Regions from separate parts of the Pseudoalteromonas maricaloris genome, predicted to be linked through region 4. Evidence: predicted binding sites of a transcription regulator. Region 4 holds the regulator's gene; each other region holds the start of a gene.
What was found. The regulator LexA, encoded in region 4, represses DNA repair genes until DNA is damaged. The targets are predictions, from matches to a motif close to TACTGTATNNNNATACAGTA.
Positions count from the first base shown of each region.

Region 1: a site for LexA is predicted at 4,202-4,221, ahead of dinB (DNA polymerase IV). Genes of this name have one in related genera too.
Region 2: a site for LexA is predicted at 2,091-2,110, ahead of CTT31_RS04765 (DNA topoisomerase III). Genes of this name have one in related genera too.
Region 3: a site for LexA is predicted at 4,832-4,851, ahead of CTT31_RS06870 (SulA-like leucine-rich domain-containing protein). Genes of this name have one in related genera too.

Region 1 is NZ_CP024625.1:3,269,193-3,277,022, reverse strand. It holds gene CTT31_RS14475 (bifunctional acetate--CoA ligase family protein/GNAT family N-acetyltransferase) at 1-129, opposite strand, end outside; gene CTT31_RS14470 (SIMPL domain-containing protein) at 275-985, shown strand; gene CTT31_RS14465 (LabA-like NYN domain-containing protein) at 1,071-1,553, opposite strand; gene CTT31_RS14460 (hypothetical protein) at 1,594-2,283, opposite strand; gene CTT31_RS14455 (NUDIX hydrolase) at 2,357-2,869, opposite strand; gene CTT31_RS14450 (aldo/keto reductase) at 2,955-4,007, opposite strand; gene dinB (DNA polymerase IV) at 4,229-5,284, shown strand; gene CTT31_RS14440 (carbon starvation CstA family protein) at 5,410-7,095, shown strand; gene CTT31_RS14435 (M17 family metallopeptidase) at 7,165-7,830, shown strand, end outside.
Region 2 is NZ_CP024625.1:1,121,948-1,129,777, reverse strand. It holds gene CTT31_RS04770 (tetratricopeptide repeat protein) at 1-80, opposite strand, end outside; gene CTT31_RS04765 (DNA topoisomerase III) at 159-2,081, opposite strand; gene CTT31_RS04760 (methyl-accepting chemotaxis protein) at 2,185-4,299, opposite strand; gene CTT31_RS04755 (Na+/H+ antiporter subunit G) at 4,516-4,842, opposite strand; gene CTT31_RS04750 (K+/H+ antiporter subunit F) at 4,852-5,121, opposite strand; gene CTT31_RS04745 (Na+/H+ antiporter subunit E) at 5,115-5,651, opposite strand; gene CTT31_RS04740 (monovalent cation/H+ antiporter subunit D) at 5,652-7,166, opposite strand; gene CTT31_RS04735 (Na+/H+ antiporter subunit C) at 7,163-7,504, opposite strand; gene CTT31_RS04730 (monovalent cation/H+ antiporter subunit A) at 7,504-7,830, opposite strand, start outside.
Region 3 is NZ_CP024625.1:1,604,595-1,612,424, reverse strand. It holds gene queC (7-cyano-7-deazaguanine synthase QueC) at 1-396, shown strand, start outside; gene cysB (HTH-type transcriptional regulator CysB) at 450-1,427, opposite strand; gene CTT31_RS06885 (hypothetical protein) at 1,842-2,603, shown strand; gene CTT31_RS06880 (NCS2 family permease) at 2,671-3,960, opposite strand; gene CTT31_RS06875 (tetratricopeptide repeat protein) at 4,082-4,531, shown strand; gene CTT31_RS06870 (SulA-like leucine-rich domain-containing protein) at 4,860-5,255, shown strand; gene CTT31_RS06865 (YchJ family protein) at 5,301-5,777, shown strand; gene CTT31_RS06860 (VC2046/SO_2500 family protein) at 6,139-6,660, opposite strand; tRNA gene CTT31_RS06855 (tRNA-Tyr) at 6,773-6,857, shown strand; tRNA gene CTT31_RS06850 (tRNA-Tyr) at 6,878-6,962, shown strand; tRNA gene CTT31_RS06845 (tRNA-Tyr) at 6,992-7,076, shown strand; tRNA gene CTT31_RS06840 (tRNA-Tyr) at 7,103-7,187, shown strand; gene CTT31_RS06835 (DUF2938 domain-containing protein) at 7,205-7,702, opposite strand; gene CTT31_RS06830 (helix-turn-helix domain-containing protein) at 7,775-7,830, shown strand, end outside.
Region 4 is NZ_CP024625.1:3,784,592-3,792,421, reverse strand. It holds rRNA gene CTT31_RS16895 (23S ribosomal RNA) at 1-1,724, shown strand, start outside; rRNA gene rrf (5S ribosomal RNA) at 1,842-1,955, shown strand; gene lexA (transcriptional repressor LexA) at 2,289-2,903, shown strand; gene coxB (cytochrome c oxidase subunit II) at 3,264-4,406, shown strand; gene ctaD (cytochrome c oxidase subunit I) at 4,406-5,980, shown strand; gene CTT31_RS16870 (cytochrome c oxidase assembly protein) at 5,980-6,558, shown strand; gene CTT31_RS16865 (cytochrome c oxidase subunit 3) at 6,548-7,423, shown strand; gene CTT31_RS23625 (DUF2909 family protein) at 7,329-7,625, opposite strand; gene CTT31_RS16860 (SURF1 family protein) at 7,638-7,830, shown strand, end outside.

The DNA of each region.
Region 1 (7,830 bases), 520 kb from region 4:
GGGCCCTTTAAAACCGCCTTGTAGCAAGTTACGCATTACGATAAAGCCGGCGCGATCAGGATTGTTAGAAGCGCCAATCACTGCGATGGATTGGGGGTTAAAAAATTGGCTAATACGCTTTACACTCATACTGTTTCCTAGTTCAGCCGCAGCTCATAAGCACCACTCTACCATTTTGCTCGCGGTTTTCGAGTGCAATTAAGGTAGACTTTGATCTATCTCCATAATAATTGTTTGAAAACCATGACTGAGGCGTAACGTTGAGGACAGAGATATGTCTACTATGAGTAAATATTTGGCTCCTGCAGCTTTGCTATCACTAGCGGTGGTAGTGAGCGGTTGGATGGTAAAATCGACCATTCTAGAAGTGAAAGGAATGGAGCGAACGGTAAGTGTAAAAGGCTTATCGGAAAAGGAAGTAACGGCAGACACGGTGATTTGGCCCGTATTTTATCGTGATGCAGATAACGATCTGGAAGCCTTGGTGGAGCGCACGGAAAAGAAAAATGCGGCGATCCGCGCGTTCTTAACCTTGCATGGCTTTGATGCTTCAGAGCTTTCGATATCAGCGCCTTCCATTACGGATAAATACGCCCAAGAGTACGGTCAAAACAATCAAGGATTCCGCTATGTGGCAAAAGCCGGTGTGACTGTGTACTCCAATAATCCAGATAAAGTCTCGCAAGCACTAGGGCAGTTAAGTGAGCTGGCCAAGCAAGGTATTGCTATCACTAAAGACGACTATCAAAATCGGGTTGAATATTTGTTTACTGGTCTTAATGATATTAAGCCTGAAATGGTGCAAGAAGCCACACAAAAGGCACGAGAAGTGGCGGTCAAATTTGCTAAAGATTCCGACTCTGTGCTTGGCAAAATAAAATCGGCAAGGCAAGGACAATTTAGTATTCGCGACAGAGACAGTAATACGCCACAGATAAAAATCGTGCGTGTTGTGACGAGCGTGGAATATTACTTATCGGATTAAAACACGTATATTATGCGACCAAGCAATCGAAAGTGACGAATTCGTCAAAAAGCAAAGCCGTTTTTATCAAGGTGCTTTGCTTTTTTTATTTCTTGCCAATCAACAATTCGTTTTCGATTGGTATAAACTCACTGGCTGCACGGATCAGTGAAGCGGCGGTAAGCTGCGGCACGCCGTAAACTTCGACTCGGGTATGGTATTTATCTCTGAGCTTATTCGCGAGTAAATCAAAATCACCATCGCCAGTAACTAGAATTATCACATCGGATCCTGACGCGCATTCCATGGCATCAATGGTAATGCCAACATCCCAATCACATTTCGCGGAGCCATCGGCACGTTGAATATAAGGCTTTAGCTTCACTTCAAAGCCAATCGCTCGCAAGATATTTTGGAACTGTCTTTGTTTGTCGTTACCCCGTTCGCTGGAATAGGCAATAGCTTGATATATCTCGCGATTAGCCGTTGCTTTGCGCCAAAACGCATTATAGTCAAAGCCTGTTTGGTAGGCTTGCTTGGTAGTGTAATAAACATTTTGGGCGTCAACTAAAATGGTGACTTTTTCCATAATGGACTCTTCGCAATAGATTTGCTTTATGATAGCAAGATTAGCGTTTGTTTAGCCATTTACTCATCGCGGCATCATAGGCTTTTTTGATGGCACCGCCATCGCAAGGGCGAGGCGCAGTACGCCAATTCTTATTTAATCCTTCCGGTGTAGGAATACTCGGATCGGGCCTAACTTCAGCGTAACACAGGCCATTTTCACGGTAGACTGTGTATTGGGGCGTAGACTCGAGTTGCTCTCTTTGTATGCTCGCAGCAGTGGTTTGATGCGTTTTAGGTACGGTGAGCCGCTGTGGCTTTTCTTGGCTTTGGCTGAGTACAGCGTCACTCGGAGCGCGCTCTAAAAGTTGCTGACGAAATTGAGAGATTGCTTTGCGATGGTCTAATTTTTTAGGTTGCGTGACGACCACTGCTTTGGTTATGTGCTGGGTTGTACTTTCAACCGTAGGCTTTTTTGGTTCTGCTTGCGCAGTTTTTGGTACTTCAACTGTAGTGTCCGGCAGCGTCGGCTTTAACTCCTCTACTGGCTTATCTTCAGTTATCGTCGGTGTCTCAATACGCTCCATCTTGGGCTTGGCAGGCTCAATAACCAAATAGGTTTTCATTGCCTTAATTTCTACAGGCTTTGAGGGGATATAAATACTTTGCTGCAGATACCAGCCGAGCAGTAGATGCAGCACAATAGAGGCGATAATGGTGAAACTAATCAGGTTGTGTTGGAGCAGCCGCATTATTCTTATTAAATCCTTGAGTCATGCGGAGTTAGAGCTTAATAAAGACTTAATTGTTCCCTCAATAGGCAAATTAATCTGTGACTAATTGCGCGGAAATGTGTTTTAGCAAAGTGAGTTCACGTAAAACGGACATCCCTTTGTTATTCGCATCATTGAGTTTTGCTTCGTTATGCGCGATGGCTTGGTTTATGTTGATCCACACCGGCTTCATACCATTGGCGTGTTCATAATCCTCCATAGCTGGCGCATTAAATTCGCCACAGATCTCACAAACGTAGCAATAAGAAATAATATGCACATTGTCATGATCGGGTTTATACCAAGGGCGGTACTCTTCATAGCGGCCAAACGGCGTCAAACCTGTGATGGATACTGCACCCGTTTCTTCTTTTAGCTCGCGTTCCAATGCTGCTTCTAAGCTTTCACCCTCGTCGACGCCGCCACCTGGCAAGGTGTAATCGTCATAACGTTTGGTGTAAAGCATAAGGATGTCGTTGCCTCTAAGGACAATGGCGCGAGTGGTCTTTCTGGTAAAGCAGCTGCCTTGAAGCGGAATGACTGGGGTGTTGTTTAAGCTTTGCATGGGGTTTTAACTTCAATCTAGGTAACAAAGATGGGTTTACAAGGTGATACGCCAGCATAAAAGCGGCGTATCACGAATGAAGACATTAAAACGGAGCTGGGTACGCTTTAAATACCGTATCAATCTCGGCTAAAGATTCTGCACATAGCGGCTGTTCAAACGCTTGAATATTTTCTTTAAGCTGTGCCATGGTTGTCGCGCCGATGATGGTTGAAGTCACGCCATCGACTTGATTGCACCAAGCTAGCGCCAGTTGTGCTGCAGTCATATTAAATTCTTTGGCGATTTCTAGATACTTTGCAACGGCTTCTTGCGCTAGTTGCGTGTCTCTAAATAGCCCTTGCCTTTGCACTAAGGTAAAGCGGCTGCCTTCAGGTCTTGCGCCCCCTAAATATTTACCGCTCAGCATCCCACCAGCCAGTGGCGACCAAGGTAAATAGGCAATATCTTCGTTTACGCAGCTCTCAATTAAGTAAGGCCAATCTTTGGCATGTAGCAAGCTAAACTCATTTTGAATTGAAACCGGCTTCGGTAGGTTGTGCTGCATCGCCAAATTAAGGTAAGTGTGAATGCCCCAAGGCGTATCGTCAGAAAGACCCCAATGGCGAATTTTACCTGCTTGAATACAGCTCGCTAAGCCTTCTAAAATATCTAGCATGCCAGCGCGTTCTTCGTCGCGGTCAAGCGCGCTCAAAGGCACCATGCCTGGCCATTGTTTACCAAAGTGCGGTGAAGTACGGTTTGGCCAATGTAGTTGGTAGAGGTCGATATAGTCGGTATTCAGGCGCGCTAAAGAATCATCCACTGCTTGGATCACTGATTGTCCCGTAATAGGGCCGCCTTCACGGATCCAAGGCAAACCGCTTCCCGCAATCTTGGTTGCAAGCACGAGCTTTTCGCGCTTTTCTTGGTGGCGCTTTAGCCAATTGCCAATGATGGCTTCGGTTTTACCATAGGTTTCAGGTGAGGGAGGGACCGCGTACATTTCAGCGGTATCAATGAAGTTAATACCACGGCTTAGTGCATAATTGATTTGCTCGTCGGCATCATGCTGGTTGTTTTGTACGCCCCAAGTCATGCTTCCTAAACAAATGCGCGAAACTTCTAATGGGCTACTACCAAGTCGTGAGTACTTCATGCAGGCTCCTGATTGATTGCTGAATGATTAAATATAGCCAAAGTGACGGATTTAGTACTTTGAACTGTATTGATATTGTTAGCATTATCTCTGTTTTGCAGTGCAACTTGCAACAGACATCCACACAAGTATAGCCCAGAACACTAAGGCCTATGTTCAAGATTGCAACAGTTGGAAAATTAGCACATAATAAACACTGTTTATTTAGACAGTGTTTTAACGTGCGTAAATTTATTCATATTGATATGGACGCGTTCTATGCATCAGTAGAAATGCGCGATAACCCCGAGCTTGCAAAGGTGCCAATGGCGATTGGCGGTCGCAGCCATCGCGGGGTGCTATCCACGGCTAACTATATTGCTCGGCAATATGGCGTGCGCTCGGCCATGTCGAATTATCAAGCGAAAAAACTCTGCCCTCAGCTGGTGATTGTACCTGGGAGAATGGAGGTCTATAAGGCAATATCGCAACAAATTCGCGCTATTTTTGCCCGCTATACTGAGCTAATTGAGCCACTGTCCTTGGATGAAGCTTATCTAGATGTCACAGAGTGCCAGCAATGTAATGGCAGTGCAACGCTTATCGCCGAGCAGATCCGAGCGGATATATTTGCAGAAACGGGCCTTACGGCTTCGGCGGGAATTGCGCCAATCAAGTTTTTAGCCAAAATTGCCAGCGATGAAAACAAGCCCAATGGTCAGTGTGTGATCCCGCCTCACCAAGTGAGCGCTTTTATTGATGCGTTACCCCTTAAAAAAATTCCGGGCGTAGGTAAAGTGACTCAACAACGTTTGCTAGCCATGGGACTTGAGTATGGCCGAGATATTAAGGGACTGTCTGAAACTCAGTTACGCCAGTCATTTGGCAAGTTTGGCGCTGTATTATGGCGGCGTTGTCAAGGTATTGATGAGCGCCGAGTTGAGACCGATAGAGTGCGCAAATCGATAGGCGTTGAAACCACATTTGCAGAAGACACGCTTGACCTTGATACTTTAAAACAAGTCATAAAAGAAAAGTTGTTACCTGAACTGACTCGCCGAGCACAGCCTTATATACAGCGCGGCTTTAATAAGCTTGGCGTTAAAGTGAAGTTTTACGATTTCACCCAAACCACCAAAGAATGCCAATACCAGCATATTGATTTGCCCGTTTTCGAGGAGCTATTGATTGAAGCAATGTCACGACAAAAGTTTAAACCCGTGCGCCTCGTGGGCTTGCACTTGGGGCTAAATGAAAATTCTAACACACAAGCTCAACTAGGGCTTTTTGATGGCTAATTCTGACCTACCTAGACTAAAAGATAACTGCAATTAGTTTAATTTGTGCTAGCTTCGAAGTTGTCGTGCAACAAACTAATCACGCGAACTGCGTGCAATTAAAACAACAACAAGAGGTAAGCATTATGCAATCCATAATGATCGTACTCTTCGGCATCATAGGGATGTTATTTGGATGGTTTGTCTATTCCAAATTTATTGCTGAAAAAATATTTAAAATGGATGACAACTTTGTCACACCGGCTCATGAGCTTGAGGATGGCGTAGATTATGTTCCCACCAACAAAGTGGTATTGTGGGGGCATCACTTTACTTCAGTCGCAGGCGCAGCACCAATTGTAGGACCTGCTATCGCCGTGTATTGGGGCTGGGTGCCAGCAGTGCTTTGGGTTGTATTCGGTACCATATTCTTTGCGGGTGTCCACGATATGGGCGCGCTGTGGGCAAGTGCTCGCCATAAAGGCAAGTCGATGGGCGCGTTGTCTGAAAGCGTGATTGGCAAGCGCACGCGTTCATTGTTTATGATTGTGGTCTTCCTAGTACTGCTCATGGTAAATGCCGTGTTCGGCGTGGTGATAGCCAACTCCTTTGTGGGTAACCCAAATGCGGTATTCCCCGCTTGGTCTGCTATCGTCGTGGCGCTAATCATCGGCCAATTGCTGAAACGAAAAGTGCCGCTAGTACCGCTCTGTATTATCGGGGTTATTGTGCTCTACGCGACCATTTATATGGGCAGTAGTATGCCGATTACCTTACCAACCGAAATGTTTGGTCTAAGCGACAAAGCCAATTGGATCATTATTTTGTTTATCTATGCCGCCGTGGCGTCATTGTTACCGGTTTGGATGCTATTACAACCTCGTGATTTCATTAATGGCATGCAGCTGTTAGTGGGATTGATCCTGCTTTATGGTGCAGTATTTGTGGTGATGCCAGATATCACCGCGCCTGCGTTTAACACCCAAACGGTAGAAAATACCCCAAGTATCATACCCCTGCTATTCGTGACTATTGCTTGTGGTGCGGTATCTGGTTTCCACGGTATTGTTTCGTCGGGAACGAGTTCAAAACAACTAGACAAAGAAAAAGACGGTCGTTTTGTCGGCTACTTAGGTGCAGTTGGTGAAGGCTCACTTGCACTTATCACTTTGGTCGCCGTGAGTGGTGTGATGCTTGCTGTATCACCTGAAGAGTGGCACGAAATTTATAGTCATCTTGGTGCAGGCAGTGTATCAGCCTTTATTAACGGTGGCTCAAATCTTATCAGTACAGGTTGGGGACTACCAGTCGAAATCGCATCAACCTTACTTGCTGTTATGGTTGTACTTTTTGCAGGCACCACTATGGATTCTGGCGTTAGACTTCAGCGTTATATTATTCAAGAGTGGGGCGAGATCTATAACATCAAGTTCCTGAACAACGGCATCATCGCGACTTTGTTGGCCGTTGCATGCTGTTTGCTACTCGCCTTTGGCGCTGGTGGCGCATCGGGTAGTGGTGGTATGGTGATTTGGCCGCTGTTTGGTTCAACCAACCAAATCTTGGCAAGCTTAACCTTGTTGGTTATCTCAGTATATCTTATCAAACTAGGGCGTCCCGCTAAGTACACCCTGATCCCTATGGTATTTGTGCTGGTGATGGCGTTTTTTGCCGGAGTGATCAAGCTAGGTGAATACTATCAAAAAGGCAATTGGCTGTTGGTTGTGCTTGACGTTATCGTGCTGGTGGTCAGTATTTTGGTGATGTTAGAAGCTTGGTCTGTGATCAGCAAAACCAAAGCCAAACCAGATGAAGCCCGTGATATGTCGTAGTTCCCTTGGAACTTGACCACAAATCACCTATAGTCGGCCCTAATTCTAATATAGAAAAGGGCCGTTTTTATGTCTTTTCCAATCGCATTACCTTGTAACACCCTATTTGAAAGCGATGCAGATGCTATCGTTGTTGTTACTCATGATATTCAAAACCTTGGCAGTGCAGAGCTTGACGAAGTTGCTGCACCATTTTTAGCTGTGGATGCGCGCATTGCGCAAAAGGCAAGCCTGCTTGTTTCAGACAAAGTACCTGGCAAGCGTTTGGTGATTGCGCCAACCGGACCACTCGACAGAGATTACGATGACGTTCGCCGTTACTTTGAAGCGGCAAAAGCTGGTATATTAGAAGCGAAAGCGGCTGGTGCGGTAAAACCTGTGCTTGCTGTTGTAAATGTGCCTGCCGATGCTCGTTACGAAAATGCGCGTGCAGTCAGCTTTTTAGGTGCTTGCCAAGGCTTATGGCAGCCATTAGAAGCACGTGAGTACCGTGGCGAAGCGATTGAACCAATCGAAGCGATTTATGTTTTTGAGGCGTCAGCACAATGCTGCGATCAACTGAGTGCAATCGCTGCAGGCCAATATGCTGCGCGCGATCTGTGTGGTACAGAACCTGAGCGCATGGCACCACCTCGTTTTGCTGACTACTGTGTTGAGCTATTTCAAGGTTCAGCGGTAAACGTTGAGGTTATCGCTGATCGTAAAATTATGGATGAGCAATATCCACTCCTAAGC
Region 2 (7,830 bases), 1.5 Mb from region 4:
AGCAATAACACTTTCTCTGGATTTGGATCAGTTATTACTTGCTGAATGTTTTCAGGGGTTAGTTGGATTGTATTGCTCATATTCTATTTTCTGTCTGAGTAATTAATATGGTTGATATAGTGACACTATCTGAATTTACAACCAAGCCAAGAAAACAATTATGCAGAGCTTGGCTTTCTCTTTCGGGTAAATTTCCCCTTTCTTGCCCCACGTTTTTTAAATGCAGGTACAGGAACACCTTTCAGTTCATTCGTATTGATAGACTGAGCGCTGTCAATAAATCCACCTAACTCATCACAAAGCGGTTGCATAAATTGATTATACGACGTTTCCTTATTAGCGATCTTTCCGAGCAATGACTCCCAGAGCGCAGTCCTGTCTGGTAATGAAAGTGATTCAGGTAGGGTTTGAATAAATGCTTTTCCCAGCGCCGTAGAATATATCGTCTTACCTTCTCGTCTAAGAAACTGCCGTCTAAACAAAAGCTCAATAATTCCGGCCCGCGTCGCCTCAGTGCCAAGCCCATCAGTGTCTTTCAATACCTTTTTGATAGATTGATCGGAAACAAACCGTGCAATACCTGTCATTGCACCTAATAAGGTGGCTTCAGTGTAATGCTTTGGCGGCTGGGTTTGCTTTTCTTTAACTTCACCTTTCTCGCATAAAAGTTGCTCTCCCACCTGTAACTTCGGCAATAGGCTTTCTTTTTCTACCTCATGACCTTTAAACAGTATCTTGAATCCTTGATCTGTCATTTGCTTCGCTTGTGCTTTGAATTGACCACCACTAATCTCCAACTCCACTTTAGTTTCATTGTAGCGGTAGGGATGAAAGAATTGCGCAAGATACTGTACAGAGATAAGTTGATAGACCTGCAACTCTCTATGCCCAAGCTGAGCACTGCGGAGCTTTTTAGTGGTTGGAATGATGGCGTGATGCGCTTCTACCTTTTTATCATTCCAACACGCTCCTTTTAGATTCATATCTGCTAACTTAATAAACTTACTGTCTATTCCCTGATTGTGATTAGCAGCCGCAATGACTTGCTCTCTTTCAACAAAGTGTTCTTGTGGTAGATAACGGTTATCTGATCTCGGGTAAGTGATCAGTTTATGTTTCTCATAGAGTGCCTGACAAATATCCAACACTTGCTGAGCTGATAAACCGTAGCGCTTATTTGCGTCAATCTGTAAAGAAGAAAGGTTATAGGGTAACGGCGGGTTTATCTTTTTTGGTTTCGTTTCAACCTTATTTATTGTTGCTTGCTTTTGACTGATCCGATCCGCAACGTTTTCGGCTAAGGCTTTAACCAGAACACGCCCATCTTCGTCCATATAGGGCTTACATGCTTCACTTGGTACCCACTTAGCTTCAAAAACACCCCAATTTGGTTTATTGATGTGTGCAATCACCTCATAAAATGGTTTAGATACAAAGTTCTCTATTTCTAGATCCCTCCTAACAACCAAACCAAGTACCGGAGTTTGCACTCTGCCAACCGACAAAACGGTATTCACTCCCGCTTTTTGCCCAGCCAACGTAAATGCTCTGGTTAAATTCATCCCAAATAGCCAATCCGCTCTAGCTCTTGCAAGTGCAGATACACTTAAAGGAACAAATTCTTGATTAGAACGTGTCGAAGCCAATGCCTTTTTCACAGCTTGTGGGTTCAAATCACTGATCAACAAGCGCCGGATCGTTGCTCTTTTCCGTTCAGGCAAGTTTACAAATTGAAATACTTCGTCCACGAGCAATTGCCCTTCTCTATCAGGATCTCCAGCATGGTAGATTTCATCGGCTTTTGTGAGTAACTTTTTTAAAGTGCTAAGCTGCTTTTTTGTTTTTGGCTTTGCTTTGAACTGCCATTGAGTCGGCACGATTGGTAGATCATGAAACTGCCATTTTTTGTATTTGACGTCGTAGTCTTCAGGTTCTGCTTGTTCCAACAGGTGACCTATACACCAAGAAACCACATCACCATTCGCGACTTCTATATAACCATCTTGTTTTTTATGTGGTTTTGGTAAGACATCGGCGATTGCTCGGCCTAAAGAGGGTTTTTCTGCGATATAGAGTTTCATGATTAGCTTAACTGTATATAGATACAGTTATCATAGTGAATTTTGACGAAAAACACCATAGCTGCAAAGAGACTGTCTCCAGTCTCTTTGCAAACCAACAAACTTACGTTCTTAATAAGTTAAGTTGCTTGTGTTTTTGTTCGACTATCAGCGTCATTGAACTGGCTGCTTGCTCTACTTCATCTGCGAACTTCGAAAGCTCAGCAGCGGCATCTGAAATGCCCGTCGTATTCGTATTAATTTCTTCGGTAACCATACTTTGCTCTTCCGCAGCCGTAGCAATTTGTGTTACTTCGTTAGAAATGCTTGTCAGCTCAGCAACTAGCGTACTCATTAACCTAGCCGATTCTTGGCAATAACTCACTGCGTCTTCACCTAGCTGCACAGAGCTCTCAATGATCCGGCCTGAGTTCGCGACTTCACTCTGTAGGTTATCTATTAGTTTACTAATGTCGTCCGTCGATGCTTGTGTTTTTGACGCCAAAGCTCGAACTTCGTCGGCAACAACCGCAAAGCCGCGCCCTTGCTCCCCCGCCCTTGCCGCTTCAATTGCTGCGTTTAAGGCCAGTAAATTAGTTTGTTCTGCAATGGCTCTGATCACTTCTAGTATTTTGGAAATATCATCACTGCGCTCAGATACCTTCACGACCGCTTGTTTCGCATCAATAACTTGATCCGCCATTGATTGCACCGTTTCGGTCGTTTTAATGATGCTTTGTTCGCTTTGCTGAACTTGATCTGCGGCCTGATTCGTACTTGCAGCCGCTTTTTCCGATGCCCGAGCCACCTCTGAAGCAGTTGCACTGAGTTCGTTAATTGCAGTAACTACGCTATCTATTTCTAAGTGCTGATTAGCGACTTTGTTTTTGATGTTTATCGCGGCTTCTGTTGTTCGATGCGACTGCTCGTAGGAAGATTCAGCAAGACCTTTGAGGTCATCAATCATCTTTCGTAGTTTATCAGTAAAGCGGTTAAAGCCATGTGCCAAGGCAATCAACTCAGCATGATGACTCACTTCTAGTTCATGCGTTAAATCGCCTTCGCTAGAAGCTAAGTTCTCTACCCGCTCCTGAATATGCGTAAGCGGGCCGATAATTGTGTTCACTAATACCACCGCAATGGCAATGCCAATAACAGCAATAACAATACCGATAATGAGCATCCAGCGACCAACGGAGTTTGTCGACTCCTCCAGCTGACTTTGCAGCGTTGTAGCAGAACTAAGTGCAATTGCCTTAGGTAGTTCGATTACTAGAGACCAAGTGGTGTTTGGTAACGCAATTTTAATCGGTACCGCTACGACTAAGTCTTCACCAAGCTCTTTAATCCCAGAACCTGTGTGCAGCGATTTTAACACCTCAGCCCTATCTGACTTTGTCGACTCAGCAAGTGGGCGGGCTAAATTCTTGTAGTGACTAGAACCCACAACAAGACCCAACTCACTTAACAAGGTTACCTTAGCGGCTCCTGAGTAAAGCGAGTTTGAGAGCTCGTCGACCATGGTTTGGAAAATCGGCAAATTTACATCCACGCCCACTAAGCCTCTAAATTGACGATTGACCACGACTGGTGTGGTCAATGAGGTCATCAGCATTTTGTTGCCCGGAGAAATTTCATATAAATAGGGCTCCATGATACACGGCGCTACTTTATCTTTTGCGCACAGATACCACTCGGCTTCTCGTAGGCCAAACTCATTGATTGCATCGGCATATTTTTCTTCTGCCGACTCAACTTTTTGTTGCATCGGACCATTGGCTTCTTGAGTAAAGTAGAGCTCTAAGGTACCAGCGCCCGGCACAGAGTGACTCGAACCTCCTTGATTACTGGCATCATTGCCATCGTAACCATTCGGTTCAAACTGTGCATACATAGAAGACACAAAGCGATTTTGCTTTAGCGCACCATTGACAATTTCTTGCACTTGTTCACGGCTCAGAGGATCCTGCTCGGCGGTATGAGATAGTACACCCGCCAAAGTATAAGGAACACGATAGGCTTCATTGATAAAGCCAGCCACACGTTGCCCATATTGATTGCCTTTAGCGATAAGACCTTGGGATATTTCATCATAAATCGCTTGTTGGACCCCTTCACTTTGCTTGGTATTTTCTGCTGCAAGGTGAAACCACATTGTTGTCACTAATATAACAACCAAACTCGTTACTAATGCTGTTACAAAGAATAAGAGTTTGTTTTTAATCGAAGCTTGTTTCATAACATTCCCAGTTTTTAGACTTAGTATGCAAACAAATTGCACTGCACGTTCATCATCAACTTGATAAAACGAGTGACCCCTATTTTTATCGGCGACTATGAAGTCTTTTTTAACTGTAGCAAAAAATTTAATAACGTACTGAAATTTATGATGCTTGAGTGGGATTATTTAGGGAATAAATTATAAAGTGATGGGTAAAAAAATAGCGCCGAAGCACTATTTTTTTATCTTGTCTTTGCCTGTCGTCTTTTCATTACTCGGCAAGCGGTGATGTATTGCTGACTTAATCAGCATATATCCAGAAATAGGGGCAGTGAGCAGCAAAAATATTGAAATCAAGATTTCCTTTACACTCACACCATCAGTCGTGGTACTAAAATACACCATTGCCGAGGTCAATAAGCACGCCATTCCAAGCGTTGTGGCCTTTGTAGGACCGTGGAGACGCATAAAAAAGTCAGGCATTTTCACAAGACCAATAGAGCCTATCAATACAAACGCACCACCTAACAGTAATAAAATGGAAATTATCCATTCCGACATATCGCTCTCCTATTCTATGATGTCGCCGCGTAGCAAATACTTACATACCGCAACCGTACTTACAAAACCAAGCATTGCTATTAATAATGCGGCTTCAAAGTACAATGCAGTTCCCATACTCATTCCGTAAAGAATAATAAGCGCAATGGTATTTATGTACATGGTATCGAGCGCTAAAATTCTATCTGGAATTGAAGGTCCAACAACCAAACGCCAAAGATTTAGCAAAAGTGATACACCTATCATCGCAAAGACAATAAGAATTACAGTTTCTAGCATTCAAAAATCTCCTTCAATGGCGCTTCATAACGAGATTTAATAGTATCAATCAACGCTTGCTCATCCGTAAGATCTAACACGTGGATCAATAAGTATTTACGTTCTGGTTTTTCGCCACTTTTTACAGACTCAGGCCAAGGGTATACCTCAGCACTTACGGTGCCAGGAGTTAAAGATACCGTGCTGGCTAAAATAGTGATTGGCATAGCTTGATCTATATCGAGCGGCACCAACACGAAACCGGGGCGTAATTTCTTCGTTGGTCCTAAGATCTTTATCGCAACCTCAACGTTGGCGGTAATGATATCGTAAAGCACCAACAACAAATGAGTAAACGCACGCCATGGCTTAATGATCAGTGGCTGCTTAGTTCTAAACCGATAGGTAATCAGCGGGATCACAATCGATAGAATAGTCGCGAGAATAATATGCCCAGCTGACACACTATTATTCAGCAATAACCATACAGTAAATAGCAGTAAGCTGCGAAATGGAGTTGGTAGCCATTTAAATCTTGCTTCTAAACGCATCTATTTCGCTCCTTTTAACACAGCATTCGTCATGCTAGAAAAGTCGTGCAAAGAGTCGGCTGCCGACAATGCGTAATCAGTCAATGGACCGGCAAAAATCACCATTAACGGCGCACAAGTTATCAAGGTAAGAATTGCGATAATTTGGGCAGGATGCGCTTTTTCTGCCGATTGTGTATCGACTTTACCCGTATGATGCCAAAACACAGTGCTACCCGCTTTTGAGACACTGACTAATACCGCCAAACTTACTAATAAATATACCGCCCAAAACCAATACGTGTGACTCGATTCGATGGTCGACTTTAAGATCCATACTTTGCCAATAAAGCCTGATAACGGCGGCATACCAATCACAGTGATTGCCGCAATCGCAAACATGATGCCAAGTAACATAGGTTGAACTACTGGACGACCCGCGGTGATCCTATCAGCGACTTTACCCCTTTGTTTCCCCACTAAATCAGCGAGTAAGAACAAAGCTGCAGACACTAATGTCGAGTGCACTAAATAGTAAATGGCTGCAGCGCTGCTATTTACCGTTTGTACGGCGACTAATGCCACTAGGGTACCAACGGACACCACCACTAAATTTGCAGACAGCTTACGCAAATCTTGACTAGCAAGTACGCCGATCCCACCCATGACGATAGTCGCCAGAGCGAGCCACCATAGCCACTCTTGTGCCATATGACTTAATTCACCAGCTTGGTCACCAAAAATCAGCGTGTATACACGCATCATGGAATACACACCCACTTTAGTCATGATTGCGAATAAAGCCGCAACAACAGGTAACGCGGTTGCATAGGTGTTTGGCAGCCATAGATGAAGCGGTAGCAAGGCGCCTTTTAGCGCAAATACAACCAATAACAATAAGCCGCCAATCTTAGCAAGATAAACATCATCTCCTTGTAAGAAGGTGATCTTATATGCCATATCCGCCATATTCAGAGTACCAAGCACACCGTACAAGATACCTAATGCAATCAAAAATACCGACGAACCCACTAGATTTAGGATCACGTATTGCAGTGAAGCACGAGTATTGTGCTTATCACCGCCATGCATTAACAGCGCATAAGACGCTATCAACAAAATCTCAAAGAATACAAATAAGTTGAACGCGTCACCAGTTAAGAAGGCGCCGTTTACCCCCATCACCAAAAAGTGCAGTAACGGGTGGAAGAAACTTCCTCGTTCGTCGTCTCCGGCACAGCTATACAGCGAACACACAAAACACAACAACGCGGTTAAGCTGACTAACAGAGTAGAAAGTTGATCAGCAACTAACACAATACCAAATGGTGCTTGCCAGTTACCAATCGCATAAACCTGAATGCCAGACTGCTGAACATATAGTAAAAGTGAGGCACAAACTGCAAACGTGATCAGCGACATAAGTACCGATACTTTACGCCTAATCGCTACGTTTTTACCACACGGTGGCATCAGCAGGATCACCCCTGCCAACATAGGTAATAAAATAGGTAAAGAAGTCAAATGTTGGATCATGCTTTACCCTTTTTGTCAGGAACAATGCCATTTACATGGTCATTACCCAAATCAGAACGACCGCGAATAGCTAAGATCACGACAAATGCAGTCATCGCGAATCCGATAACAATTGCCGTCAATACCAAGGCTTGCGGCAGTGGATCTGCATACTCACTGCTATAACCAAGCACTGCTGCTTTGTTTAAGGTCAATCTACCCGATGCGAACAAAAACAAGTTGACCGCATAAGACAACATAGTTAAACCAAGAACAACTGGGAACGTTCTTGCTCGTAGAATCAAAAATACGCCACAGGCTACTAGCAAGCCCACACACGATGCATAAAGCAATTCCATTAAATATTCACCTCTTCTTTGGGCGCATTTGCCGTTACTTTACCTAGGCTCGCCAAAATCATCAGCGTTGCACCTACCACGGTGATATAAACACCAAGGTCGAATGCGATGGCACTTGCCAACTCAGTTTTACCTACCAATGGGATATCAAAATAATCAAACCATGAGGTTAAGAATGGTTTGCCAAAGAACCAACTTCCCACACCGGTTGCTAGAGAAATAGCGATACCCGTTGCGATAATCTTGCGGTAATTGACATCAAAGCGCTCTGCAATCCAATTCGAACCATGAGCAATGTATTGTAAAATAAAGGCTATCGCCGTGAT
Region 3 (7,830 bases), 1.9 Mb from region 4:
GAAGAGAGCATGAAGAGCACGATTGTGCCTAATCGCAATATGATTTTGCTTTCTCTTGCGGTAGGTTACGCTGTCTCTCTAAAAGCAAATAAGGTATTTTACGGTGCTCACTCTGGCGATCATGCAATTTATCCCGATTGCCGCCCTGAGTTCGTTAAAAAGATGGATGATGTTTGCCGCATTGCGAACTACGACGCAGTTGAAATTGTCAGTCCTTACCTTAACAACTCAAAAATTGATATCCTGACCGACGGTCTAAAAATGGGATTAGATTACGCTGACACTTGGACGTGTTACAACGGCCGCGAAAAAGCATGTGGTAAGTGTGGTGCTTGCCAAGAGCGTCTCGAAGCGTTTGAGTTAAACCACGCAACAGATCCGCTCCCGTACGAATAACAGTATCGAAAAAGGCCTCTGTTGAGGCCTTTTTCATATGCTTTTCAAGTGCTTCACTTTACTGGAAGCGTCATACCTTCAAATAGCTTGTCGATATCATCTTGATTTCGTAGCAAGCTTGCACGCTCTACCACATCTTTTGTGAGATGCGGTGCAAATCGCTCAATAAAATCGTACATGTAGCCTCTTAGGAAGCTTCCTTTTCTGAAACCAATTTTCGTCGTACTTGCTTCAAATAGGTGACTCGCATCGATGCAAACTAAGTCGCTGTCAGACTTTTCATCAAGTGCCATTGACGCCAATACGCCAACGCCGAGTCCTAATCTTACGTAGGTTTTAATCACATCGGCGTCTGTTGCAGTAAACACGATGTGTGGCTCCAAACCATGAGCATTAAATGCTTTATCCAGTTCTGAGCGGCCAGTAAACCCAAACACATAAGTGATCAACGGATATTTAGCGACGTCTTGCACCGTAAGTGCACTGCCTTTTTGTGCAAGTGGATGGTCTTTGGCGACCACAATACTGCGATTCCAATGATAGCAAGGTAGCATGACCAGATCACTGTACAAATGCAGTGCCTCGGTGGCGATAGCAAAGTCAGCATCACCTCGAGCGGCAGCATCAGAGATTTGTTGTGGCGTACCTTGATGCATATGTAAAGAAACTGCAGGGTATTTTTTCATAAACCCTTGGATCACAGGAGGTAACGCGTAACGAGCTTGTGTATGCGTCGTTGCGATGTTCAGTTTACCTTGATCTGGTAAGGTATGTTCATTTGCAACCGCTTTGATCCCTTCCACTTTAGAGAGGATCTCACGAGCAATATTAATAATTTCATTACCCGCGCCCGTAACATGCGTTAAATGCTTACCGCTACGGCCAAAAATTTGTACCCCCAACTCGTCTTCAAGCATGCGCACTTGCTTTGAAATACCGGGTTGAGAGGTATATAAACTTTCCGCCGTCGCTGACACATTAAGGTTGTGATTCAACACTTCGACGATATATCTCAATTGTTGTAATTTCATATTGCTTTTATTCTTATGATCTCTTGATGTTGAGCATCAGCCCATAGCAAAACCGCTTTTTTGTTAGCTAGTTTAGTGCAAAGCGATAAAAACCGCCTGTTACGACCTTATGTAGGCTAGCACATTTGGTAAAAATGAGGTAGCCAAGAGGTACTAAATATCAGCATTTTCACTGACGCTCCGACAGTCATTTGGCCAAATAGCGAATATTTTGACACGCTTTTGCAAACTCACGTGCTAAATCTGGCGACTATCTTTCACTAAAACTAACCGCTCATTTAGGCATCGACTATACTAAAAAATAATGAATTCTTTATCTTTTTTACAGGTTATTGTCGTAAACCTGTTCAGAATAGTACGAATTCATGTAAGATTAAAAAATTACACTGGTGGTTACATGAAAGAGATTTCAGTATGTTTGTTTCTATTATAATAATGTTGATTGTTGCACTTATCGTCATAGCAGTTTGGGTAAGCGCGATCCAGCAACATAAAGAGAAACAAGAAGCGGAGAGACGTAAAGAACTTGCTAAGCAAAAACGCGTAATAGAAGAAGCGGAAGACGTCATCATGAACGGCAGCAATATTCCGATGTCTGAAGTCATGATCCGTATCATTCAGCGCCGCGTGCATGACGCTTTAGCCGCAATGGTGGAGTTGTCTCCTACTTCGAAAGAATTAAAAAGTCGCTTACACGAGTCGCAAGAGCGCTTAAATACTCAGCCTGAAAAAACAGCTGACTCAGACTCGATAGCACTTCCTGACAATGACAAGCAAATTATCGCATTAGTTCAAGGCATAAAGAAATTACGCCAACTACTGCGCTCTGAGCATAGTAAAGGTAAAGTAGACACTCAATTGTTCGTTAATGAAGACCGTAGGCTGGAGCGATTTCAGCTTAAAATCAATGTTGAAAGCCAGATAAAACGAGGGCTTTCAGCAAGGACTGCAAATATGGTCGGTTCGGCAAGACAATACTTTGAAAAAGCTTACGCTACAATTTGCGCCGTCTCATACAATGATGACTATGTAAAAGAGAAAAAAGCACAGCTGGAAGGTTATTTAGAAGAGATCAGCAGTGAACTTAGAGCGTCCAACGCATCAGCGGTGAAAAAGAAAGCAGAGCAAGAACAAGACGACTTGGACGTATTGTTTGCACCGAAGAAGAAATGGTAACACCATCATTTACGTAAAAGGCTGGTCACCCAGCCTTTTTTATTACAAATGAAGTAAACCCACTTGCTTAACCAAAAGCAAACTTAACGATAAAGAGTACTGTCAGTACCCAAACGCTGATACTGATTTCATTTGCCTTATTACACGCCAACTTAACTGCCGTATAAGAAATAAAACCCAAAGCAATACCATGCGCGATTGAAAACGTGAGCGGTGTCATCAATAACACAACACTGACCGGAATAGCATCGCTCATCTCATCCCAATTAATCAACTTTAGGTTTTGTAGCATTAATACCGACACATACAATATCGCGCCTGCCGTCGCATATGCAGGAACCATCTGTGCCAGTGGCGCAAAGAATATCATGAGTAAGAAGCAGATCCCCACGACCACGGCTGTCAACCCTGTTCGGCCACCAACGGATACACCTGACACTGATTCGATGTATGAAGTCGTCGTTGAGGTACCGAGCACTGAGCCAGCAATCGTCGCAGTGCTGTCAGCTGACAGTGCCCTACCCAACCTTGGCATGCGACCATGTTCGTCAGATAATCCAGCCTTTTGCGTCACCGCAACCAATGTGCCGCTGGTATCAAATAAATCGACAAATAAAAATGCAAATACCACGCTAAGCATGGAAAGCTCAAAAATTCCGCTCAAATCCAACTGCATATAGGTCGGCGCGATGCTTGGGGGCATATCAACAACCCCATGATAATCTACAAGCCCAAGCCCCCACGCAATACCCGTTACCATTAAAATGCTGATAAGCACGCCACTTTTGACTTCACGGTACATAAGCGCCGCAATCACAAAAAAGCTCGCAATAGCTAATAGCGGGCCGGGAGAAGTGATATCACCAAGTTGTACTAATGTAGCATCGCTTGCGATAACAATTTTCGCGTTCTTTAGCGCGATTAACGCTAAGAATGCGCCAATACCTGCCGCGATCGCACGCTTTAGCACGATAGGTATAGCTTGGATCACCCACTCGCGAACTTTGAATACGCTCAAAAATAGAAATAAACAGCCCGACATAAATACCGCGCCTAATGCACTTTGCCATGTATAACCCATGCCAAGCACAACACCATAGGTAAAAAAGGCGTTTAAGCCCATTCCAGGCGCAAGCGCTAACGGATAGTTTGCCCATAGCCCCATAATAAAACAGCCGATTGCGGCTGCGATACAAGTTGCTACAAAAGCAGCGCCGTGATCCATACCAGCTTCTGCTAGCATTGCAGGGTTTACAAAAACGATGTAAACCATAGTAACGAATGTCGTCAAGCCAGCAATCACCTCTGTTCTTACATTGGTGTGCATAGCTTGCAGTGAAAATAACCGCTCAAGCATAACTAAAATTACAAATTTGAGGAACAAGTGGTTGGATTTTAACACGAATCACTTTAAAACTCGGACAAAATAGTTAAAATTCAGCTACACTCTGCTTATCAACATTATTGCGAATAAAGATATGGATCAAAATAGCACCGACAACTCAGCAAACCATGACTTAGAACAGCAGCTGCTGAATGTGCTTGAATTTGTAACGTCGCCATTAAAAGCAGACGCAAAATTCCCAGATCTTCATGACAATACCCAAGCTTTGAAAAAAGGTCTCTATTACCTAAAAGAAAAGTCTTTTCCGCTTGCGGCAAAATGGCTAAGACTGGCGGCGATGTCTGGTGATTTGAAGGCACAGTTCTTTTTAGGTTTGTTGTTTATGAAAGGTCAAGGAGTGCCACCCAGTCCTTTTCATGCAGCCGCTTGGTTAAGTTTGGCCAGCAGCCAAGGGCACAAAGGCGCCGAACAGGTACTACTAGATGTACGCCGCTTCCTTACAACTAAGCGCTTTAGAGATGCACAGTGCTATGCTGCAACACTTTACGAGCAAATCCATCAACTACAGCATATTAGCCAATAAATTAAATTTTACTCACCAAAATATAGGCTAGGCGTAGCCAAGCCTCTCTTCAGTAAACGTACGCTTACCCTCTGCAACGATCACAATAGTACAGTAGGAAAACTACTGTATAGCAGCTGAGAAAACTTCCTAATGCTTTACTCATACTGAACTTTCGTCAATTAAGCTCTCATTTCAAAAAACCACAACCATTTGTTTTATATTAAAAATTTAAACTAAATAAAAATTAAGCTTGAATATTGATTAAAAAGCTAGCAATTTTCCTTGCATTCACACACTGTATAAACTACTGTATACAAATACTGTATAGATAACCAGTGAGACAATTATGTTACACAGCAATACACTTCTACAGCCAAATAATTCGACTTATTACACACTTAACGAAATCAATAATGTAATCGTTGAAGATGAGATCGTCGCTAGCTTAGAGTTACTTAAAGTTTTACATAAATGTCAGCATAAACAAGGCTGGACGCTACTCGTTGCGCCCGATAATGTACCAAACAAGTCACTGCTAGAAAGTGCTTCAGTTGATGCAAGCAAGTTGCTCGTCATTAGGCAAAAGCACATATACGACCTTGAGTATGTACTTAAAAGTGCTATCAGCAATGGTAATTTCGCTGCGGTGGTGATTTGGACTGATATTGCATCAGTGCAAACTATCAACAAAATGGAACTGCCGGTATCTGACGTTGCGATCCACTGTTTTCAAAGCGCTTAACAAGCTACAATAACAGGATATAAATTTGTTAAAACTGAAGTTTTTATGTCTTGTTATTGCAATTCATCCCTTCCCTATTCGCAATGTTGTGAGCCGTACCTTAAGGGACAAAAATTCGCAGAGCGTCCACAAATACTCATGCGCTCTCGCTATACTGCATACTGCTTAAAAGATGCAAAGTATATTCATGACACCTACGCCCAGGCTAAACAATCACAAAACAATATCGACGATATTGCTGCATTTGCTAATTATGCACACTTTATAAAATTGGAAGTGCTAGAAGAAGTAGTAGAAGCTACTCAGGGGATCGTTGAGTTTAAGGCGCACTATATCGCAGAAAACACACACTATATACTCCATGAGCGGTCAAATTTTATTACCGAAGCAGGCAGATGGTATTACTTAGATGGTGAATTGTACGATACACCTACAACCAAAGTAGGCAGAAATGACCTCTGTCCGTGCGGCAGTGACAAAAAGTACAAAAAGTGCCACGGTACCAAAAATAACCTGAATTAGAGATTAGATACAAAGCAATAAAAAAGCTTGAAGCAAGCTAAGGATGATTAAAGGCCGTTTAGCTTATACCAGTTGTATTAAGTAAATGATCTATCTTGAAGCGGGGAAATAGCTTTAGTAGCAAGGCAAACATTTTGCTATTTAGTTGTTCTAAATGAGAAATTTTTAACGAAGCTAATATGCTATTTCACCCTTCAAATTGATTAGAGAATTAATTCAATTGGTATTAAACATGAGGCACGATAAGCATGGCGTTTTATGTCAGTCTAGTAACGAAGCAAACAGCTGTGAAATGACAAGTTTTAATACCCGTTTGTCTTAAATTTGCTCAATTTTGAAGGAGTAAAAGCAGCTAATGTTGTTACGCCGTCGCGCGTAACATACTCTGCATATCACCCGTTGCAATTTGATCATAAAAACCAGCCGCATCCATTGCCTTATCAGCAACTAAGGCCTGTTTACCTTGCGCGCTCGCCAAACGTCTTTTAACCGCTGGTTCCAAATTTTCTACGACTTCGAGTGGAATATGCTTTTTATCATTTCGTGCGGCAAAAGGTTCTGGATTTAAATTTTCTTGCAATCGCAAGGTTGCCATCGCCCCCATAGATACCAGCTGCGCGTTATGCTGACCAATAAGCATATTGTACTCTTTTGGCGCAAGCGGCTTTTGTGGACCTATTTCAAATTGCTTTTTTAGTGTTTCTTCTGAGTTATCTTTTGCGGCAGCTTCAGATTTTGGTAGGTGAAATTGGCTAAAATCTAATGCATCGGTTGATAGCATAGATAACAGCATGGCAAAATCGGCAGAGCGCGTCTCATGAACACTAATGTTCAATGCGGATCCTAATTGCGACTCACTGATTAAAACGCCATCAATTTGCATGTATTCCAACCGATTATTTTGCTAATTATGAATTTATCGGCCTTTTTCCGAAAAACTTTAGTAGTTTTCTTTACTTCGAAAAAAACTTTGTTATTATCACCGCCGTTGTTTAGGAGGGGTTCCCGAGCGGCCAAAGGGATCAGACTGTAAATCTGACGGCTCAGCCTTCGCTGGTTCGAATCCAGCTCCCTCCACCATAAACAACAGTTACAATTTCGGAGGGGTTCCCGAGCGGCCAAAGGGATCAGACTGTAAATCTGACGGCTCAGCCTTCGCTGGTTCGAATCCAGCTCCCTCCACCACTTTCAAATTGTAACGCTTTAAAATGTATGGAGGGGTTCCCGAGCGGCCAAAGGGATCAGACTGTAAATCTGACGGCTCAGCCTTCGCTGGTTCGAATCCAGCTCCCTCCACCACTTTTAAAGTAAACGCTCCAAATGATGGAGGGGTTCCCGAGCGGCCAAAGGGATCAGACTGTAAATCTGACGGCTCAGCCTTCGCTGGTTCGAATCCAGCTCCCTCCACCACCTTCTATTGCTTGCTCTCACAATAAGCTTACATATATAAACGAGCTTAAAAACAATCCAAAGCCAAAAATCAAATGTGCTGCCATACTTTTTACCCTTGCCTTATTCGGCTCTGGTAATTTAGATGCTGCTACCCCTGCACCAAAACAGGGTTGCATAATAAAAAATGGAAAAACACACGTTATTAAGCCAAAAACTAACGCAATGAAAAGGCTAGGCTCAGTCAACCAAGGCTTGCCCACGCTCAGTAGTAACACCAAGGCGAATACAATCCCAATGAGATAATGCACGCCCCAGCCAATGACACGTTCACCAAATATTGGTTTACTACGCCCGATACCTTGATGCGTAAGCTGACCTTGACACAAGTGTCCAATCCACCTACCAACCAATGCATAATCTAAGCCCTTTATGGCAAACACGCGACTGAGCATAAATGCCCACAAATCCATAACAAGCGTTGCACCTACGCCAATCACAACTGCTGGCATTAACATCATATATAGGTTTTCCACAATTTTTACTCCTCTTTTTTACTGATAGCCGCTATCCTACTAGTTCAAGTTAACTTTAAGTCAAGGGCAAGAATGGATATCAGTGAAGTAGCAAAGAAGTCTGGTTTACCCGCATCCACGCTTAGATA
Region 4 (7,830 bases):
TGTCTGCGGGGTAGGGGAGCGTTCTGTAAGTGGCTGAAGGTGTGCCGGGAGGCATGCTGGACATATCAGAAGTGCGAATGCTGACATGAGTAACGACAAGAGGAGTGAAAAACTCCTCCGCCGGAAGACCAAGGGTTCCTATCCCATGTTAATCAGGGTAGGGTGAGTCGACCCCTAAGGCGAGGCTGAAGAGCGTAGTCGATGGGAAACGGGTTAATATTCCCGTACTCGGTATGAATGCGATGGGGGACGGAGCAGGCTAGGCAAGCATGGCGTTGGTTGTCCATGTGAAAGGCTGTAGGCTGGTGACTTAGGAAAATCCGGGTTGCTAAGGCTGAGAGTCGAGACGAGCCACTAAGGTGGTGAAGTTGTTGATGCCCTACTTCCAGGAAAAGCCTCTAAGCTTCAGTTCATACTGAATCGTACCCTAAACCGACACAGGTGGTCAAGTAGAGAATACTAAGGCGCTTGAGAGAACTCGGGTGAAGGAACTAGGCAAAATTGTACCGTAACTTCGGGAGAAGGTACGCTCTTGTTTGTGAAAGACTTGCTCTGTAAGCAAACGAGAGCCGCAGTGACCAGGTGGCTGGGACTGTTTATTAAAAACACAGCACTGTGCAAAATCGTAAGATGACGTATACGGTGTGACACCTGCCCGGTGCCGGAAGGTTAATTGATGGGGTTAGCTTAGGCGAAGCTCTTGATCGAAGCCCCGGTAAACGGCGGCCGTAACTATAACGGTCCTAAGGTAGCGAAATTCCTTGTCGGGTAAGTTCCGACCTGCACGAATGGTGTAACCATGGCCACGCTGTCTCCACCCGAGACTCAGTGAAATTGAAATCGCAGTGAAGATGCTGTGTACCCGCGGCTAGACGGAAAGACCCCGTGAACCTTTACTACAGCTTGGCACTGAACATTGACCCTACATGTGTAGGATAGGTGGGAGGCTTTGAAGCAGAGACGCTAGTTTCTGTGGAGCCGACCTTGAAATACCACCCTTGTAGTGTTGATGTTCTAACTTAGGCCCCTGAATCGGGGTTGAGGACAGTGCCTGGTGGGTAGTTTGACTGGGGCGGTCTCCTCCCAAAGAGTAACGGAGGAGCACGAAGGTTTGCTAAGTACGGTCGGACATCGTACGGTTAGTGTAATGGTAGAAGCAAGCTTAACTGCGAGACAGACACGTCGAGCAGGTACGAAAGTAGGTCATAGTGATCCGGTGGTTCTGAATGGAAGGGCCATCGCTCAACGGATAAAAGGTACTCCGGGGATAACAGGCTGATACCGCCCAAGAGTTCATATCGACGGCGGTGTTTGGCACCTCGATGTCGGCTCATCACATCCTGGGGCTGAAGTCGGTCCCAAGGGTATGGCTGTTCGCCATTTAAAGTGGTACGCGAGCTGGGTTTAGAACGTCGTGAGACAGTTCGGTCCCTATCTGCCGTGGGCGTTTGAGAATTGAGAGGGGCTGCTCCTAGTACGAGAGGACCGGAGTGGACGAACCGCTGGTGTTCGGGTTGTGATGCCAATTGCATTGCCCGGTAGCTACGTTCGGAACTGATAACCGCTGAAAGCATCTAAGCGGGAAGCAGGCCTCGAGATGAGTTCTCACTTTGACTTAGAGTCAACTGAAGGGCCGTTGAAGACTACAACGTTGATAGGCGAGATGTGGAAGTGCTGTGAGGCATTAAGCTAACTCGTACTAATTACCCGTGAGGCTTAACCATACAACGCCAAAGTGGTTTATAAGTGACAGAAGTTAATAGACTAAAGTAGACAAAAGAATTTAATAGCTTTTTCCGGATTTACATTGATGAGGGAGACTTCATTGATGAACAGAATTTCCTGGTGACTATAGCGTTTTGGACCCACCTGACCCCATGCCGAACTCAGAAGTGAAACAAAACAGCGTCGATGATAGTGTGGATTACCCATGTGAAAGTAGAACATCGCCAGGGCCAAATAAGAAAAACCCGTTGCAGTAATGCAGCGGGTTTTTTGCTGTTTGGGATATAGAAAACCTCGCGAGATGAACTCGCTCCCACCACAGTATCAGCATAGTGCAACATGGTAGGTGGTGGTTAATCAGCCCTAAATCTTAATAATCTATTTCTTATTGCGTAGAGTCGTAGGTTATGCTCTGAGGCACAGACTTCACTTCTTGTTTAATGGTGCTCTAATTAATGCTATTAGCAAATACACTTAAAATATGTCGAATAAAGAAACATTTGCGATTTTTTTTGAGCTGTATATACTTACAGTAAATAAACCACTGTATGGAACACCAGTTAATGCGTCCTCTAACAAAACGACAAGAACAAATCTTTGAATTAATAAAAGTATTCATAAAAGATACTGGCATGCCTCCAACTCGTGCTGAAATAGCTGATGCTTTGGGTTTTAAGAGTGCAAATGCAGCGGAAGAGCATCTTAAGGCGCTTGCGAAAAAGGGAGTTATCGAAATGGTCCCAGGCGCAAGCCGAGGGATTCGACTTGTAGAGGATGAATCCGAACAACTTGGTTTACCTATTATTGGCCGTGTTGCTGCTGGTGAGCCTATTCTGGCAGAGCAACATGTAGAGAGCCACTGTAATGTAGATGCGAGTTTTTTTAAACCTAATGCTGATTACCTTTTAAGAGTTAATGGTATGAGCATGAAGGATATTGGCATTATGGATGGTGATCTACTAGCTGTTCACAGCACTCAGGTGGCTGAAAATGGCCAAGTGATAGTGGCTCGCGTAGAAGAGGACGTGACAGTTAAACGCTTTGAAAAGAAAGGGAAGAAAGTTTTATTGCATGCTGAGAATGAAGAATTTAAAGCGATTGAAGTGGATCTAGAGCATCAAAATTTCTCCATTGAAGGGTTAGCTGTCGGCGTTATCCGAAGTGCTGACTGGATGTAGTTTATGAGAGCGAGTGTAGCGTTAAATATAAAGTTGCGCTTGCTTTAACTATATTTTGTTTAAAAAGTGATAATTAACTTTTCTAACTATGTGAAAGTAGGATGATTATAGTGACTTTAATCATTTAGTAATATTTTTAGTTTTCTGATCTTTATACACTATTTTTCATCATTCTTTGTTTTACCCCCTATAGTTCCCAGTTTTGATTCTAAAGTCGGTCTTCTCGAAAATCTTGCAATTTGTTTGTTTTTTGACTAATTGGTTAATAGTCGTGCAGTAAGTCTATGTACAAATAGACAATATGACAGTCATCCAATAATAACAAAAGACAACCACGAGTTGTCTTGAAGGAGACGTCAAATGAAAATTTGTCGATTAGTTGTAGCATTCATCGCAGTGCTAATCGCCATGCCCTCACTTGCTAACAGCGCTTACAATATGAGGCAAGGTGTTACAGACATTAGTCATCAAGTGTATGAGCTTCACATGACCATATTTCTAATATGTTGCGTCATTGGGGTTATTGTATTCGGGATTATGTTTTGGGCGCTTATAAAACACAGAAAGTCAAAAGGCGTTGTTGCAGCGCAATTTCATGAAAGCACCAAAGTGGAAATACTTTGGACAGCAATTCCTTTCCTGATACTCATTGGTATGGCAATACCAGCCACAAAAACGCTTATTGCTATGGAAGACACGAGTAAAGCTGATCTGACCATTAAGGTCACAGGCTCTCAGTGGAAATGGCACTATGAGTATATGGGGCATGATGTTGAATTCTATTCTTTGCTCTCTACTCCGAAAGATGAAATTAGTGATCTCAAAGAAAAAAATGAAAATTACCTGCTTGAAGTTGATAAGCATTTAGTTATTCCCACCGATAGGAAAGTTCGCTTTTTGATGACCTCAGATGATGTCATCCATTCTTGGTGGGTGCCCGATTTTGCGGTGAAGAAGGATGCCAATCCAGGCTTTATAAATGAGGCATGGACAAAGGTAAACGATGAAGGAATTTACAGAGGCCAATGTGCTGAATTATGTGGCAAAGATCATGGCTTTATGCCTGTCGTTGTCGAGGCCGTAAGTCCCGATAAATTTGATAGTTGGCTCAACGATGCTAAAGCTGAAAAAGCAAAAGCAGAGGCTGAGTCACAAGCAGTTGCCCAACAAACCCTTTCGAAAGAAGAGTTAATGGAGGTTGGTGAACAAACTTACATGGCTTATTGCGCAGCTTGCCATCAACCAACCGGGCTTGGGCTACCAGGTGTCTTCCCTGCAATGAAAGGGAGTAAAGTCGTCACGGGAGATATTAAAGCTCATATAGATATTCTACTTTTAGGTCGCCCAGGAACTGCGATGCAATCTTTCGCAAAGCAATTAACAATCAAGCAGATAGCGGGGGTTATCACCTATAAAAGAAATAGTTGGGGTAATGACACCGGCGATGTTATTCAGCCAAGCCAAATACAGCGTGAGATAGATGCATTAGAGGAGGGTAAGTAATGAGTGCCATCGTAGAAGAACATTCACACCATACAGCTCCAAAAGGCTTAAAGCGCTGGCTGTTTACCACTAATCATAAAGACATTGGAACTCTGTATTTATTGTTCTCGCTAACCATGTTTTTAATTGGTGGTGCTATGGCTATGGTGATCCGAGCCGAGCTTTTCCAACCTGGGTTACAGCTTGTAGATCCGCATTTTTTTAATCAAATGACGACAGTACATGGACTAATAATGGTATTTGGCGCAGTAATGCCCGCATTTACTGGTCTTGCCAACTGGATGATCCCAATGATGATTGGTGCTCCTGATATGGCGTTACCGAGAATGAATAACTGGAGTTTTTGGATACTACCCTTTGCATTTGCAATTTTACTGATGTCGTTATTTTTGGAAGGCGGCGGGCCTGCTTTCGGTTGGACTTTTTATGCGCCACTATCTACAACGTACAGCAATGACAATACTGCATTTTTTGTTTTTGCGATCCATATAATGGGCATTAGCTCTATTATGGGTGCTATCAACGTTATCGTGACCATCGTCAATCTTAGAGCTCCAGGTATGACATGGATGAAGTTGCCTTTATTTGTCTGGACTTGGCTGATAACTGCATTTCTTCTGATTGCTGTTATGCCCGTACTCGCTGGCGCTGTGACTATGGTATTGACTGATAAGTTCTTTGGAACGAGCTTTTTTGATGCAGCAGGTGGTGGTGATCCTGTTATGTTCCAGCATATATTCTGGTTCTTTGGTCATCCTGAAGTGTACATCATGATATTACCTGCCTTCGGCATAATCTCTACGATAGTACCGACATTTTCAAGAAAGAAACTGTTTGGCTATGCATCAATGGTTTATGCAACCGCTTCAATTGCTCTGTTGTCGTTCGTCGTTTGGGCTCATCATATGTTTACTACGGGCATGCCTTTAGCTGGTGAGTTGTTTTTTATGTATGCAACTATGCTCATATCAGTGCCTACTGGCGTTAAGGTTTTTAATTGGGTAGCTACAATGTGGCGAGGTGCTATTAGTTTTGAGGTGCCCATGCTTTTTGCCATTGCGTTTATCGTACTTTTCACAATTGGCGGATTTTCCGGTTTGATGTTAGCAATTACGCCTGCAGATTTCCAATATCACGATACCTACTTCGTTGTCGCGCATTTCCATTACGTGTTAGTTACGGGAGCTATATTCTCAATAATGGCCGCCGCATATTATTGGTTACCAAAGTGGACAGGGTACATGTTTGATATCAAATTGGCTAAATTTCACTTTTGGCTCTCCTTGGTTAGTGTGAACGTACTGTTCTTCCCAATGCACTTTGTTGGTCTTGCTGGCATGCCAAGGCGGATCCCTGATTATGCTCTACAGTTCGCTGATTTCAACGCGATCATTAGTATCGGAGGGTTTGCATTCGGTCTTTCTCAACTGTTGTTTGTTGCAGTGGTTTATAAATGTATAAAAGGTGGAGAGCAGGCCTCTGGGAAAGTATGGGATGGGGCAGAGGGATTAGAGTGGCAAGTACCATCTCCGGCTCCTTATCATACCTTTTCAACGCCACCGGAGATTAAGTAATGCAACATGGACGCCTGCTTAAGAAGCTTATTTTGTTGACGCTAGGTATGTTTGCTTTTGCCTTTGCACTGGTTCCTCTATATGACGTTTTTTGTGATGTCACAGGCCTAAATGGTAAGCCATCCATGGAAATCGCAAAGCAGAGCGAGTCAATTGCGCAAAGTCGACAAGTAGATGTGAGCTTCACAACGCACAGTCAAAGCCAGGCGCCATTTAAGGTCGATGCAGTCGAGCACTCGGTTAGAGTTCAACCCGGTAAGCTAACCGATGTCAAATTCATTGCAAAAAACTTGAGTGATAGTGAGCGTGTGTTGCAAGCGATCCCTTCAGTGTCTCCAGGGAAAGCGGCAAAGTATTTACACAAAATGGCCTGCTTTTGTTTTGATCAGCAACCAATGAAAGGCAAAGAAGAAGTTGAGTTTGTCTTGAGGTTCTATGTAGATACGGAGCTCCCAAGTGATGTTGAGGAACTCACGCTTTCATATACGTTGTTTGATATTACAGAGCGAGTTAGCAAACAAAACAGTGATGGACTGAATATGCTAGCCGCTCGAGAGGAGTTCAAATATGAACCATGAACAAGAAAAATATTATGTGCCTGAGCAAAGTCCATGGCCAATCGTCGGGGCTTTTGCACTTTTCTTTATCGCTGTTGGCGCTGGCTTAACGATTATTCAACTTAAATCAACCAGTAATAGTGGAGTAATGCTACTGCTCCTGGGTATTGCTGTGCTGATCTATATGATTTTTGGTTGGTTCAGGAATGTGATCCAAGAATCTCAAACTGGATTATATTCTGCCCAAATGGATCGTTCGTTCAAGCAAGGAATGGGATGGTTTATCTTTTCCGAAGTTATGTTTTTTGCTGCTTTTTTTGGTGCACTTTTTTATGCACGAATGATAGCTGTGCCGTGGTTAGGCGGTGCAAGTAATAACGCCAGCACCAACGAGGTTTTATGGCCTCAATTTGAAGCTGTATGGCCATTGCTCACAACTCCAGATGGAACTGTCACTCAAGCTATGGGTTGGCAGGGACTTCCGCTGATCAATACGATTATTCTATTAGCATCATCAGTAACGCTTAGCTTTGCCCACGTAGCTTTAGAAAAAGAGCAAAGGGCGAAAGTGAAGGCATTCTTAGGATTAACAGTACTACTTGGCGTCGCATTCTTAACCTTGCAAGTGGAAGAGTATATTCACGCTTATCAAGATCTGGGGCTAACTCTCCAGTCGGGGGTTTACGGTAATACATTCTTTTTACTGACAGGATTTCATGGCTTCCATGTCACACTTGGTGCGGTTATTCTTTTCGTTATATGGATCAGGGTGTTGAAGGGTCACTTTACCGCTAAGAATCACTTTGCTTTTCAAGCTGGGGCTTGGTATTGGCATTTTGTTGATGTTGTTTGGTTGTGCCTGTTTGTATTTGTTTATGTGTTGTAACAACGGGTGAAGAGTGTAGTTTTATAAAGCCAAATTGAGCAGCAAGACAGATTAGAAGTACGACAGCTATTGATGCATAAACTCTTTGTTGCAATAGCCTCGCCATCGACTCTTGTTGCTCTGACTTGAGCATGACTAGCATAGCTCTAAATAGATTTAGAAAAACGAGTAGTAGCAGTACAACAATAATAATTTTAATCATAAGGGGTGTCCGATGGATTTAGGTGCACTTTTTAAAGGTAGATCAAAACCCCCCATATTGGCAGCATTAATCGTTGTTCTTTTATGTGGCTCGCTCTCTTATTGGCAGTGGCAAAGAGCGCAGCAAAAACATGTGTTGCAGCATAAAGTTGAGATTGAAAAATCGCTAGGCTTAGCTAATGAGCAGCCAGTAACATCCCAGCCGC